3 regions of the Neobacillus sp. 114 genome follow, and region 2 is predicted to be linked to each of the others. Evidence: riboswitches for the same ligand, from Rfam matches in the RefSeq annotation. Region 2 holds a riboswitch; each other region holds the start of a gene.
What was found. Region 2 has a riboswitch for preQ1 ahead of queC (7-cyano-7-deazaguanine synthase QueC). Riboswitches for the same ligand answer to the same signal wherever they lie in the genome.
Positions count from the first base shown of each region.

Region 1: another riboswitch for preQ1. It lies ahead of queF (preQ(1) synthase); the one in region 2 lies ahead of queC (7-cyano-7-deazaguanine synthase QueC).
Region 3: another riboswitch for preQ1. It lies ahead of QNN06_RS06290 (QueT transporter family protein); the one in region 2 lies ahead of queC (7-cyano-7-deazaguanine synthase QueC).

Region 1 covers NZ_CP126144.1:6,334,936-6,339,151, reverse strand. The annotation lists gene QNN06_RS30920 (S8 family serine peptidase) at 1-1,314, opposite strand, end outside; PreQ1 riboswitch class I at 1,534-1,580, shown strand; gene queF (preQ(1) synthase) at 1,703-2,203, shown strand; gene QNN06_RS30910 (L,D-transpeptidase family protein) at 2,409-3,836, shown strand; gene QNN06_RS30905 (DUF3052 domain-containing protein) at 3,951-4,216, shown strand, end outside.
Region 2 covers NZ_CP126144.1:4,215,046-4,219,261, forward strand. The annotation lists gene QNN06_RS20435 (AMP-binding protein) at 1-275, opposite strand, end outside; gene queE (7-carboxy-7-deazaguanine synthase QueE) at 619-1,347, opposite strand; gene queD (6-carboxytetrahydropterin synthase QueD) at 1,340-1,822, opposite strand; gene queC (7-cyano-7-deazaguanine synthase QueC) at 1,827-2,486, opposite strand; PreQ1 riboswitch class I at 2,539-2,581, opposite strand; gene QNN06_RS20455 (MTH1187 family thiamine-binding protein) at 2,697-2,999, opposite strand; gene QNN06_RS20460 (DUF3870 domain-containing protein) at 3,205-3,519, shown strand; gene QNN06_RS20465 (acyl-CoA dehydrogenase family protein) at 3,574-4,216, opposite strand, start outside.
Region 3 covers NZ_CP126144.1:1,266,846-1,271,061, forward strand. The annotation lists gene QNN06_RS06275 (citrate synthase/methylcitrate synthase) at 1-190, opposite strand, end outside; gene QNN06_RS06280 (LysR family transcriptional regulator) at 298-1,176, shown strand; gene QNN06_RS06285 (DinB family protein) at 1,233-1,757, opposite strand; gene QNN06_RS06290 (QueT transporter family protein) at 1,907-2,431, opposite strand; PreQ1 riboswitch class I at 2,456-2,500, opposite strand; gene QNN06_RS06295 (DUF4177 domain-containing protein) at 2,603-2,791, shown strand; gene licT (BglG family transcription antiterminator LicT) at 3,005-3,838, shown strand; gene QNN06_RS06305 (beta-glucoside-specific PTS transporter subunit IIABC) at 4,196-4,216, shown strand, end outside.

The sequences.
Region 1 (4,216 bases), 2.1 Mb from region 2:
CTTAATTACCCCAGCTACACCAGCAACTTTTGGTGCTGCCATGGAGGTTCCGTGTAAATACGAGTATCCATGCAATTGTCCGTCACTGAATTGAGTTGTGGCATTGCTTCCAACAGGATAAGTAGGATACGTAGACAATGTCCGATAAGTAAAATCACGTTTATTTAAAAAGTCTCCGGCTGGATTTTGACGATACAAGCTGTCATATAACGGACCATTATCCCCGCCAGGACCGGCTACATCGATAGAATTACCGTAATTGGAATAGAAGGCGATGCTTTTATCCGACCATTCATTCGATGAGGACACCGTAATGACGCCAGGAATTTGTGCAGGTACTACCCGGGACGGACCTTTAATATCAATACCGTAAGTAGCTTTCCAATAGGCTTGCATATCATGTAAGTTATTCAAGTCTTTTGAATCATTCCCAGCCGATACAACGACCGTAACCCCTTTTTGAGTGGCATACTGAATAGCACGCTGATAAGCTACCATAGAAGCGGAGTCACCCTTTTCTCCCAAGTTATGGGCCATCCAGCGCCAACCGCCAATCGACATGTTAATGACTTCGACTCCATCATTAGCAGCAGCTACAATAGCGTCGGTAATCCAGGATTGCTGGGCTCCACCTGTTGCCCCAAAAACGCGATAAGCACGAACAGTTAACTCAGGGCCTACGCCCTTTACCTTTCCATTTGCGGCAATCGAACCGGCAACGTGGGTGCCGTGGCCATTTTTATCCCAAGCATCTGTTGTGCCAGGAACAAAGGTCTTAGATCCAGCCTCATCAGCATTGGCTGCCAAATCTGGGTGGCTAAAATCAATCCCGGTATCGATAACTGCCACAACAGTATCATGATTTCCTTGATTTAATTTATAAGAATCCCCTTCATGTGTTAATCGCTGCATATCCCATTGTTTATCCCAGTAGCTATCGGCATTTGGATCTAGAGTTACCTTCTGCCCATTAGGTGTACCCGGGGTAAATTGAACAGCATCATCCGGGTCTGTTTCCAAATATGCTTCAAGTTCCCTTCCAGCCGATTGGATATTCGTATCCTGTGAAATTTTTGATAGAAAGTCCTGATCAGAGGAAGCGGCTTCGACGATTCCTATTTCTTTAACTACTCTTTCTACTTTTCCGCCTGCCTGTTCAATTTTTGCAGTGAAGTTGGCCGGAAGCTTTCCTTTATAAGCTAATACATAATGTTCTTGTCCTGCTTCTGCCTTAGGCTTGTCCGCCTGCACTCCGGCAAGCAATGAAATGGAAAGAACTGAACAAACCGATAGAACCGCTAATCTTTTTTTCAACCCAATTCCCCCTAGTAATCTACTAATTAACGTTTGAGGCGTTATGAGTTGATTTTAGGACAAGGTCATAAAATAATGTGTCGAACGAACGGTTGGAATGCTAAAAATTTTTAGACAGATAGATACAATTTGCATGTCCCCTCGCTAAAAATTTTTTCCATTTGACGAATATTGCACTGTCCAATATAGTATAGATAGAAAAAAGAATACCCGTATCGAACGGGAGAGGTTCATAGCTGATACCCTCTATAAAAAACTATGGATTCATGTCAATAAAGCCATGTCCATAAGGATGTGGCTTTTTTGCTTTTATCCCTTTAGTTTGATTAGAATGGTGAAGTACCTCTCCTGTGAAAGTGCTGGGGCACATTTTACAGGAGGTTTTTTTATGTCTGGACGTACACATGAACAAGGTTTAAAGGATTTAACATTGCTCGGAAACCAGGGTACCAAATACTTATTTGAATATTCTTCGGAGGTCTTGGAGGCTGTCGACAACCTGCATCCAAACCGCGATTTTTTTGTAAAATTTAACTGCCCTGAGTTTACGAGCCTTTGCCCGCTGACGGGACAACCGGATTTTGCAACAATGTATATTTCCTATATCCCCGATCAGAAAATTGTAGAAAGCAAATCGCTGAAATTATATCTTTTCAGCTTCCGCAACCACGGTGATTTCCATGAGGATTGTGTCAACATCATCATGAATGACTTAATTAAGCTCCTTGATCCACGCTATATCGAGGTATGGGGAAAATTTACGCCGCGTGGCGGAATTTCAATTGATCCATGGTGCAACTATGGTAAACCGGGCACGAAATATGAGGAAATGGCCCAGTTCCGGTTGATGAATCATGATCTTTATCCTGAAAAAGTAGATAACCGATAAGATACAGCTAACAAGAAGATATACTTAGAATTTCCTCCCTCCCTTGGTCCTAAGGCCATGGGAGGTTTTTTTATTAAAAAGTCTTTACAATATTTTCACTTATGTTAAAAAATTAGAAATTCTACAAATTTCTCACCGAAATTTTACAAAATATTCCTTTAATTCGTGGTACTTTATATTCATCAACAGAATTGGGGAGAGAAATATGAGGAAATTATCGTCTGCGGTTTTAATTTTTGTATTAACTTTCTTTTTCTTTTCAAGCCAATCGGCGGCTGCCACTTCTCAGTTAATTATTATTAATAAGAAGACAAATACCCTCGCATATTACGATGGAGGCACATTACTAAGGACTTTTAAGGTGGCGACAGGAAGGTCAAGGGACTTAACTCCCGAAGGAAAATTTAGGATCGTTAATAAAATTGTAAATCGCCCTTATTATACAGGACATATTGCCGGGGGGGACCCCCGCAACCCACTAGGCGACCGCTGGATGGGCCTTGAGGCAAGAGGAACATATGGAACCACTTATGGCATCCATGGGAATAACAATGAAAGCTCCATTGGCCGGTACGTCAGCTCAGGCTGTGTACGCATGCATAACTCGGAAATTCGGTGGCTCTTTGACCGAATTCAAAATTATACTGAAGTGGTTATTACCCATTCCGGTGACAGTTTTGACACTATCGCCATGGCTAATGGATACGGAGTAACCGTACCAGTTAATGGGGAGAATCCAGGTACGACAGCACCACAAATTCAAAACGGCTGGGTACAAGCAGGCGGCAATAAGTATTATTATGAAAATGGAGCAGTAAAAACAGGTTGGCAGACGATAAACGGCAAAAAATATTTCTTTGATAAAGTCGGAATAATGAAGACTGGCTGGCTGACGGATGCCGGCAAGAAATATTATTTGGATAGCAGCGGCGTGTTGAAAACAGGCTGGCAAGAGATTAAAGGGAAGAAATATTATTTTGCAAACGATGGTGTGATGAAGACTGGCTGGCTTGAAGATGGTGGCCAAAAGTTCTATCTTGATAAAGACGGAGCGGCGAAAACGGGCTGGTTGGAAGACGGCGGCAATAAGTATTATTTTGATGCTGCCGGGGCAATGAAAACGGGCTGGATCGAGGATAACGGGATTAAATATTTCCTTGACGCTACCGGTGCGATGAAAACGGGTTGGCTGGAGGACGGCGGAAATAGATTTTATTTAGATAATACTGGAGCCATGAAGACCGGCTGGCTTGAAGCGGGCGACAAGAAATATTATTTTGCCGGCGATGGCGTGATGCAAACCGGGTGGGTTAAGGATGAAGAAAAATGGTACTATCTTGACCAATTAGAGGGTATGAAAACGGGCTGGATCAATTATAAAGGCAAATGGTATTACATCAACTCCAATGGCGTGATGGATAACACCGTCATCAGCAAGCTCGAGGACTTTGATCCCGCTGTTACGGAAAATACCGGCTGGACGAATATTGGCGGGAATAAATACTTTTTAAAGAAAAACCCTACTCTTGTTACTGGCTGGTTGAACTTCGAGAATAATTGGTACTATCTCTATGTTAATGCTGATATGGCAAAAAACTTCATCAATGATGAGAATAAGCTTGTACAAAATTAAGAATCGCAAGGAGAAGGCACTTCGCGGAGTGTCTTCTTTTTTTACATGAAAGGTATGATAAGTCAAAGGAAAAGTTTAAAATATTTGTAGGTTCTTTGAAAGGAAGGAAGTTCAATGTCCGTGCTAAATAAGTTGCAGTTTAAAGACCAGGGACAGCCAGTGTTGATTGTCAACGCACCGCAGTCCTATGATGAGGTCATTCGAACATTTGAAGGTGAGGTCCACCGCAAAGCGGTAATGGAAAGCTATGATTTTGTGCAGGTATTTGGGACAAGTAATGAAGAATTAGGGGCTTTGGCAAAAAGCGCCGAGAAATTCGTTAAAGAAGACGGGCTTTTCTGGCTATGTTATCCGAAAAAGTCTTCCAAGACTTATAAAGG
Region 2 (4,216 bases):
GGATTGATCGGAACCCAAACCAAACCGGCCTTTGCGATTCCAAAAATGGCAACCAGAAACTGCCAACTGTTTCCGCAAATAGTGGCAACCGAATCTCCTTTTTCTAACCCAAGGTCCAACAGATAGTGAGCAAAGCGGTTGCAATCTTCATTAAACTCTTGGTAGGAAATCCTTTTATCCCCGGAAATGATGGCCGTTTTGGCTGGATTTTTGGCTGCCGTCCTGCGCACAATATCGCCGATGGCCACTCGGTTTAAAATGGTGATTTCACTCATGAGCTTCCCCCCCGTTTTTTTTTCAAATTACTCCTCAATTCTTGTAATCGCTTCCATTTTTGCTTTCGTTCAAAAATCTTCATTCCGAGTAGAACAGTTTTATTTTACCTTCTAATCCTACATTTTCAGAATCCTCCTTATCCATGGGTTTCAATACCTACCTTAAGAAATGCAAGAATTGTACCAGTTTTTTTAAATAAGGGATGTATTACCTGGCGCCTTACATAGGCATATACTCCTTGAACAAATGTTATAAAAAAAACACAGTTGTATAGTTTTATAAACAGTTTGATTGTGATGTAAAAAAAAGCGATGCCGCCCTGGACATCGCCTGTTTTTTCACCTAAACTCCTCTTTTATTTCCCCACAAAAAAGTATGCAATTGCGGAAGAATCTTAACGTTATTCATATCAGAGTCCTGCATGACTCTATCTATCAATCTTTCATATTTATTAATAAGATGCAGCAGCAGCTCTTGATTATCCATCGTTGACAGATGATCATTACCAACCTGTACAAAGAAGGGAACTTCCGGATAACGGAAATGAACAGCTTTGGCATATTCATAATCAAGATCATCAAATACCACAATCTTCAAGCTAAATTGTTGTGGTACATCATTTTGTTTAAGTTTCCCAATAATTTCATCTAAAATTTCAAAATCCGTCTCCATTTTTGAGCTTGGCGGCTTGGGTGAAATCGTTAATTCATCAATCTCAAAAAACCAATCCTGCCACCTGCTTCCCTGGGTTTCCAGACCAATTTTTATTTGATTAGCCTTTAGGATTTTAATAAATTCATCGAGATTTTTCAATAAAGCAGGATTCCCGCCAGAGATCGTCACAAAGGAGAAATTCTTGCCTCCGATTCGTTTCAGCTCTTCCCAAATTTCTACCGCTTCCATCATTCGAATATCATTTTTACCGGTGCCATCCCAGGTAAAGGAGGAGTCGCACCAGCTGCAGGAATAGTCACAGCCAGCAGTTCTTACAAACATTGTTTTCTGGCCGATAACCATTCCTTCCCCTTGGATGGTGGGTCCGAAAATTTCCATAACAGGTATTTTACTCAACTTCCATCCACTCCCGTCTAGCTTCCGCATAGCTTGTCGGTGTCTCAAACAACCGGACAAATTCTACTCTTGCGCCACAATACTGTTCTTGTCTTTTCTCTTTCTTTAATGCCTCAGCCATTTTCTCGTAAATCCAGACCACCATGTTTTCCGCCGTGGTATTCATTGGTGGAAGGGTTTCGTTCAGATAGCGATGGTCGAGATACACCTCAATTTCATTTTTCCAAATGTCTTTAATGTCCCCGAAATCCATCATCAAGCCGCGGTCATCAACAAAACCACTGATTCCAAAAATGACTATATACGTATGGCCATGAAGGTTTTTGCATTTACCCTCATAGCAATGCAAATGGTGGGCAGCATCAAAGGTAAATTCCTTGCTGACCAGCACTCTTTTGGAATGGTATTTTAATTGATTGCGTTTGATATCTTCATCCATTTTTTGGAGTTTATCTACGATGTGAAAACCATACATGGGGTTAAAACTCCTTTCGTGTACTCAAGTATTGGTCAAGGCCTCTTTTTCTCAATACACAAGCCGGACATTCCCCACAACCAACGGCAATGATCCCGTTATAGCAGGTTAATGTTTTTTCCCTAACGAAATCCAGTGCATTCAATTCATCAGCCAACTGCCAAGTTTCAGCTTTGTTTAGCCACATTAACGGAGTATGAATGACAAATTCCTTGTCCATTGATAGGTTCAATGTGACATTTAAAGACTTGATAAACACATCCCGGCAATCCGGGTAACCGCTGAAATCCGTTTCGCAAACACCAGTGATAATGTGCTTTGCCCCAACCTGGCTTGCCAGTACTCCCGCAAAAGAGATGAATAACAGGTTTCGTCCTGGTACAAAAGTGGAAGGTAATTCACCATTTTCTCCTTCCTTCACTTCAATGTCTTTACGGGTCAAGGCGTTTGGTGCCAATTGGTTTAACAATGACATATCTAAAATATGATGCTCTATTCCAAGTTCATTCGCGATATTTTGGGCGCACTCGATTTCAAGCTTGTGCCTTTGATTATAGTTAAAAGTAACCGCCACTACTTCTTCAAAATGTTCTAAAGCCCAAAACAAACAGGTGGTGCTATCCTGTCCTCCGCTAAAAACTACAACTGCTTTATCTTTCTTCATTATAAATTCTCCTTTAAATAGAAAAACAGGACTACTAAAGAAAGCAGTCCTGTTTTCCTTAGTTTTTTAAAGAGGGTAGCTAGAACCTCTACCGCAGAGTGCGGATTTTTTATATGACTATTCGATTATAAACCATTTCGATCATTTTTCAATCTATCTTTCAAGATTATTTCGGTTTTGTACACTTTTCAAAAAACATTCACTCTGACCTTACAATTTTGTTTGTACTGACTGCAGCTTCCGCTCCATCGAATGTTCCTTGTCACGACGGTCATCAATTCTGAGATTGGTACAGACTCTTTGTAAGCCTTTCTGGAATGGGACTTCATGAATTTCTTGAACAATTTCTAAGAGTAATTTTAAATCCCCTTCAATCAATGTACTCATCGGGGTTAACTGATACTTTACTCTGTCTTCATATCGCTGAAGAACTTTATGTATTTCCGCCACATACTCACTAACACTTGTAGTACCTGTCCCTACTGGAATAACTGTTATATCAATGATGGCCATAGCTTCATCCTCCTAAGTTCCTTTATAAAAAAAGAATATCATATGAATCGGTTAGAACAAAAATTGATGACTAAGTTAGAAGATGGTATTACTTCTTACCCTGTTTAGGAAGAATGCCAATAGAATAAATTTTTACTCACATTGGTCTTATCAATTATATCTATTTATATTATTCTAAGATTAAAACTAATAGGGAGAGATTTGTTTGAATACCTATTTTATTGCCGGTCACGCCAAGCTGCCAACCGGGATGGCAGCAAGAAGCATTTATGAAACGCTGACGATTACGGCTGAGATTGATAAGCATTATGGCGTGATTGTTGATGCCTCATGTACGCTGGCTACGGAACATGGAAGGGACTATATTTCAAGGCTATTGAAAGGGTATAGTTTACGTCACGGGATTGACAAGCCACTCGAAGACTTAAAAAATGGCTATTTAGGAAAAGCCAATCACGCCCTGATTGCGGCATTAAAGGATTTGTACAAGCAATATGAAACTATGAATTCCGTCCAATAAAAATAGAAAGAGCGGATCGACAATACCAATCAATCCGCTCCCCCAATGAAAAACCTAAACCGTAACTTTCTCACTCTCAAACGGCCAGGCCGGCAGCATGTTGCTTAGCGCCTTATCCTCTCTGTACCCCAGCACATACTCCGCCTGCATAACCGTATGAATTTCCCGCGTTCCTTCGTAAATAACCGGGGCCTTGGAGTTCCGCAAAAAGCGCTCAACCGGATATTCGCTTGAATAACCGTACGCCCCATGGATTTGCACCGCATCATCTGCCGCTTTATTGGCAAAATCACAAGCCTGCCATTTCGCCAGCGAAGTTTCACGAGTATTGCGAACGCCCTTATTTTTCAACTCGCCAGCACGATACACCAGTAAACGGCTCATTTGCAATCCTGCTTCCATGTTGGCAAGCATTTGCTGCACCAGCTGATGCTTACCGATATCTTTGCCGAACGTTTCCCGTTGATGACAGTATTTTACGCTTTCCTCCAAACTGGCCATAATCAAACCGACTGCTCCTGCGGCAACCGTGAAGCGGCCGTTATCAAGTGCGGACATGGCAATTTTGAAACCTTCCCCTTCCTGGCCAAGCAAGTTTTCTTTCGGAACGCGCACTTGATCGAAGAACAATTCCCCGGTATTGCCTGAGCGAATTCCGAGTTTCCCTTTTATCGCCTTAGAAGAAAAGCCAGGCATC
Region 3 (4,216 bases), 2.9 Mb from region 2:
TCAAAGCTCGTAACTGTACTTCATCAGGTAAATAGCCATGCCAGAGCAAGTAGGCAACTTCTTCAAAAGAGTATCGATTAGTAAGCTTCCCAATTTCATATCCCCGGTAAATAAGCTCTCCCTTTTCACCATCAATATGACTGATTAATGTTTCGGCAGCGACAATTCCTTTTAAACCCTTTTGGATCATAAAAATCTCTCCTTCCTTTATTTACTAATAGTGTATATAATGAGTTCGATTAATGAAATTAAATAATTTTAAATGAAATGATTAATATTTTTAATAAGGAGGAGAATATGGAATTCCAATGGCTCAACACATTTATTACGGCTGCTGATTGTGGGAATTTCCGCAGAACGGCGGAAATCCTTTATATTTCACAGCCTTCTGTTACCGTTCATATAAAACAATTAGAACAAGAACTTGGAATTCAGTTATTTGATCGGGAAGGGAAAAAAGTAAAACTGACCGAAGCGGGGAGAAGATATTTAGTTCATGCAAAGAGATTGTTAGAGGTTTATCAAGGGGGGCTCGAGGACATTCACTCTTTTAGTCAAGGATACTCGACCAAATTTTCTATTGCCATTTCGCCTTTGATCGCGGATACCATCCTGCCATATGTCTTAAAAAGCTATACAAACAAGCATCCTGAGGTAGAGATTTCGGTTAAAATTATCGAATCCGTTGGTATCGAAGATGCGGTATTAAGGGAAGAAGTTGATATCGGGCTGTCATGTTTAAATAGTCTTCACCCTCAATTAATTAGTGAACTCTTATATAAAGATAATGTTATGCTGGTAGCGCCTCATGATGGGAGAGATTCCGAAACAGCACCTCCGTTAGACGAAGAAGAGGTTTTAACATCGAACTATTTGTTAACCCATAATCACCCAGGTTACTGGGATGGTCTTTGTCATGCAGTAAAAACCAAATATCCAAAAGTAAAAATGATGAAAGTATCACAGGTACACATTACAAAAAGATTCATCGTTGAAGGGCTGGGTGTCTCTTTCCTTCCGACATCAACGGTCAGAAGGGAACTGCTAGAAGGGAGGCTTATAGAAGTAGACTGCCAAACCATCCACCTGCCCGAAGCCAACACTTACGCAATCATGAAATACGACCACTCCAAACAAAAAGAATTTCTCGAGTTTATCTCAAACTATCGGATTTAAAAAACAGTGTCCGCCTGAGGCAGACACTGTCCACGATTGGTGTCAGGCGCCGCTCGTTATTTCAATTTAGATAAGTATCGTTCTGTCACGATGCTGCGGTGGTGGATTGCATGGCCGGCGATGATGTAGGCGATGGCACGGGCGGTGACCTCCATGCCATTGGCGTTGCCGACATTTGTCCAGGCTGACTCCGGCATGTTCTCGATCAGAGTGATTGATGCTTTTCTGACTGCAATGAAGTCAGAAAGAATAGATTGCAGCGGCAGTTCACTCATTTGTGCTCCTGCTACATAATCATTTTCGTTAAAGCCTGCCAGCGGTGTCTTGTCGCCACGCCCAACTCGAAGCAGGCGGTAGCTCATGATTCTTTCGGTATCTGCCATATGGCCAAGCACCTCTTTGATGCTCCATTTGCCAGATTCATAGCGGAAGTGCGCCTCTTCCTCTGAAATCCCTTCGAAAAGAGAAACCACCTCTTCCAGGCTTTCTTTAAGAGTCGCCAATAAATCTCCCTCTGGAACTAACTGGACGTAAGGAACATAATACTCCGGAAACTCATTGTTATTTGGACGCTGTACCATTCGAAAAATCCCCTTTCTAGTCTCATAAAATATAGACTTTCCATCCTGTAAACATGATTATCTATCCCTATTTTAGTAGTTTATTCAAATAAATACCATAAAAAAGAGCCGTTGCCCAGGTCCTCCCCGAAGCAACAGCTCTTCATAAATTATTTAAAAATTTTATCAAAATGAACGCGCTTGTTAATGAAATACATGACCGGCATGCCGACAGCCATCACAACGAATTCCCCAACCGCCGTTGTTAACCATGTAAACAGGAATGGCAGATCGAACGCTAAATGCAGTTCAATCGCAATGAGGAACATCGTAAAGGTGAACACCAATGTATTCACAATCATCCGTGTCCAAATTCCTTTAATGAACCGTGCACACAAAATCGTAATCACTAAAGCAATCAATGACTGCCCTACACCGAAAATAAGGTCATACGCCTTCATTGGTGAGAAGAATAAATTCGTTAAAAATACCCCTAAAATGATCCCGTATAAATACTTTTTGTTGAAAACGACGAGATGGTTAAACATCTCTGAAACGCGGAATTGCACCTGGGTAAACCCAAATGGCTGAATTAACGCCGAAACCGCAATGTACAGGGCCGCAATAATCCCGTTTACAACGATTTCCCTTACCTTGCTGCTCGATGTGCCTGTCGTGTACTGGGCGTCAAGCATGTTTGTTGTTTTTTCCATATTCATTTCTCCTTAGTTTTTTAAAGTGGGAGGATCTCGAACCACTTAAAGTAATATACTAACAAACTATTATATTAATACATAAAAAATTGGCGGTCAATTACAGTTTTTGGGATAATAAGAATATACAAAACATAATGTCGGAGGGGAACCATGTACGAATATAAATTTGAAAGAATTGAATTAAGCAAGTTAAGCGGAAAACCTAAGGAAGATTACCATGAAATCATTCAACAAAATGCCAAAAACGGCTGGAGACTGGTCCAGATTTTTGCGCCGGGAATTGCTGCATATGGGTCCGCGGCTTATTATGAAGCCATATTTGAAAGAAAAGTAGATTAAAGAAATACAAATAATATCTGAACATGCATCAAAGAAACTCAATAAGAATTGCGCCAAAATTAAAAGAATGATAAAATCTAACCAAATAACTTCAAATTTTTAGGATTGTTACTGACTAATCAGGCAAAACCTATGACTAATGTTTTTTTGCATTAGTTTTAGGTTTTTTTATTTTCCTTTTTATCACAAATATTCCACAAATAGGTGATTTGTATGAAAATCGCAAAGGTAATCAATAACAATGTAATCAGCGTCATGGACGAGCAAAATAAAGAATTGGTCATTATGGGAAGAGGAATCGCGTTTCAAAAACGGCCGGGTGACGTAGTGGATGAGAGTAAAATCGAAAAGGTCTTCAGACTCGAAAACAAGGATGTTTCCGAAAAGTTTAAAACGCTATTGTATGAGATTCCATTAGAATATATGGCCGTTTCCGAAGAAATCATCAACTATGCGAAAGTGAAACTAGGGAAGAAGCTAAATGACAGCATCTATGTCTCCTTAACCGACCATATTCATTTTGCGATTGAAAGGCATCAAAAAGGAATCAATATCTCGAATGCGCTCCTTTGGGAGATTAAAAAGATTTATCAAGACGAATTCTCCATTGGTCGGGAAGCGTTAAAAATGATTCAAAACAAGCTTGGTATTACGCTTCCAGAGGATGAAGCGGGCTTTATTGCGATGCATATCGTGAATGCGGAATTAAACGATGAGATGCCAAACCTTGTCAACATAACCAAACTCATTCAGGATATTTTAAACATCGTCAAGTATCATTTCAAGATTGAACTTGATGAGGAATCCTTAAATTATTTCCGGTTCCTTACCCATCTTAAATTTTTTGCGCAGCGCCTTTTCAGCGGTTCGCATTTAGACAGCGAGGATGATTTTCTTTATAACCTGGTAAAGGAAAAACATAAAGAAGCATTTGCTTGTGCGCAAAAGATTAAAGATTATATTACAAAAGCGCATCAGCATGAGATCACAAAGGAAGAAATGGGCTACCTTGCCATTCATATACATCGTGTCGTGAATCGAAACTAGTAAATTTTTTATGGTAAGAAAGCGTTGACACCTAATGAAAGCGAATGCTATTATGTGAATACAAATTAATATAAATTTATTAGGATTGTTACTGATTATGCAGGCAAAACCTAAATTGCAAACCATACTTATGTTTATGGCATGCAGTTTAGGTTTTTTTTATTTTCTTAAAGGTGTGCCATCCTGGTCCGGACAGGAAACACAGCAAAAGTAAAATCAAAAAGTAAATATAAAAACAGGATTGTTACTGGTCATGCAGGCAAAACCTAAGTCATAAAGAATGTTTCAGGGACGCTATGTCCCCGGCTTCTTAATGGCTTAGGTATTTTTTTTACCAAAATACTAGAGGTGATAAAGATGTCGAAAAACGAAAGATTA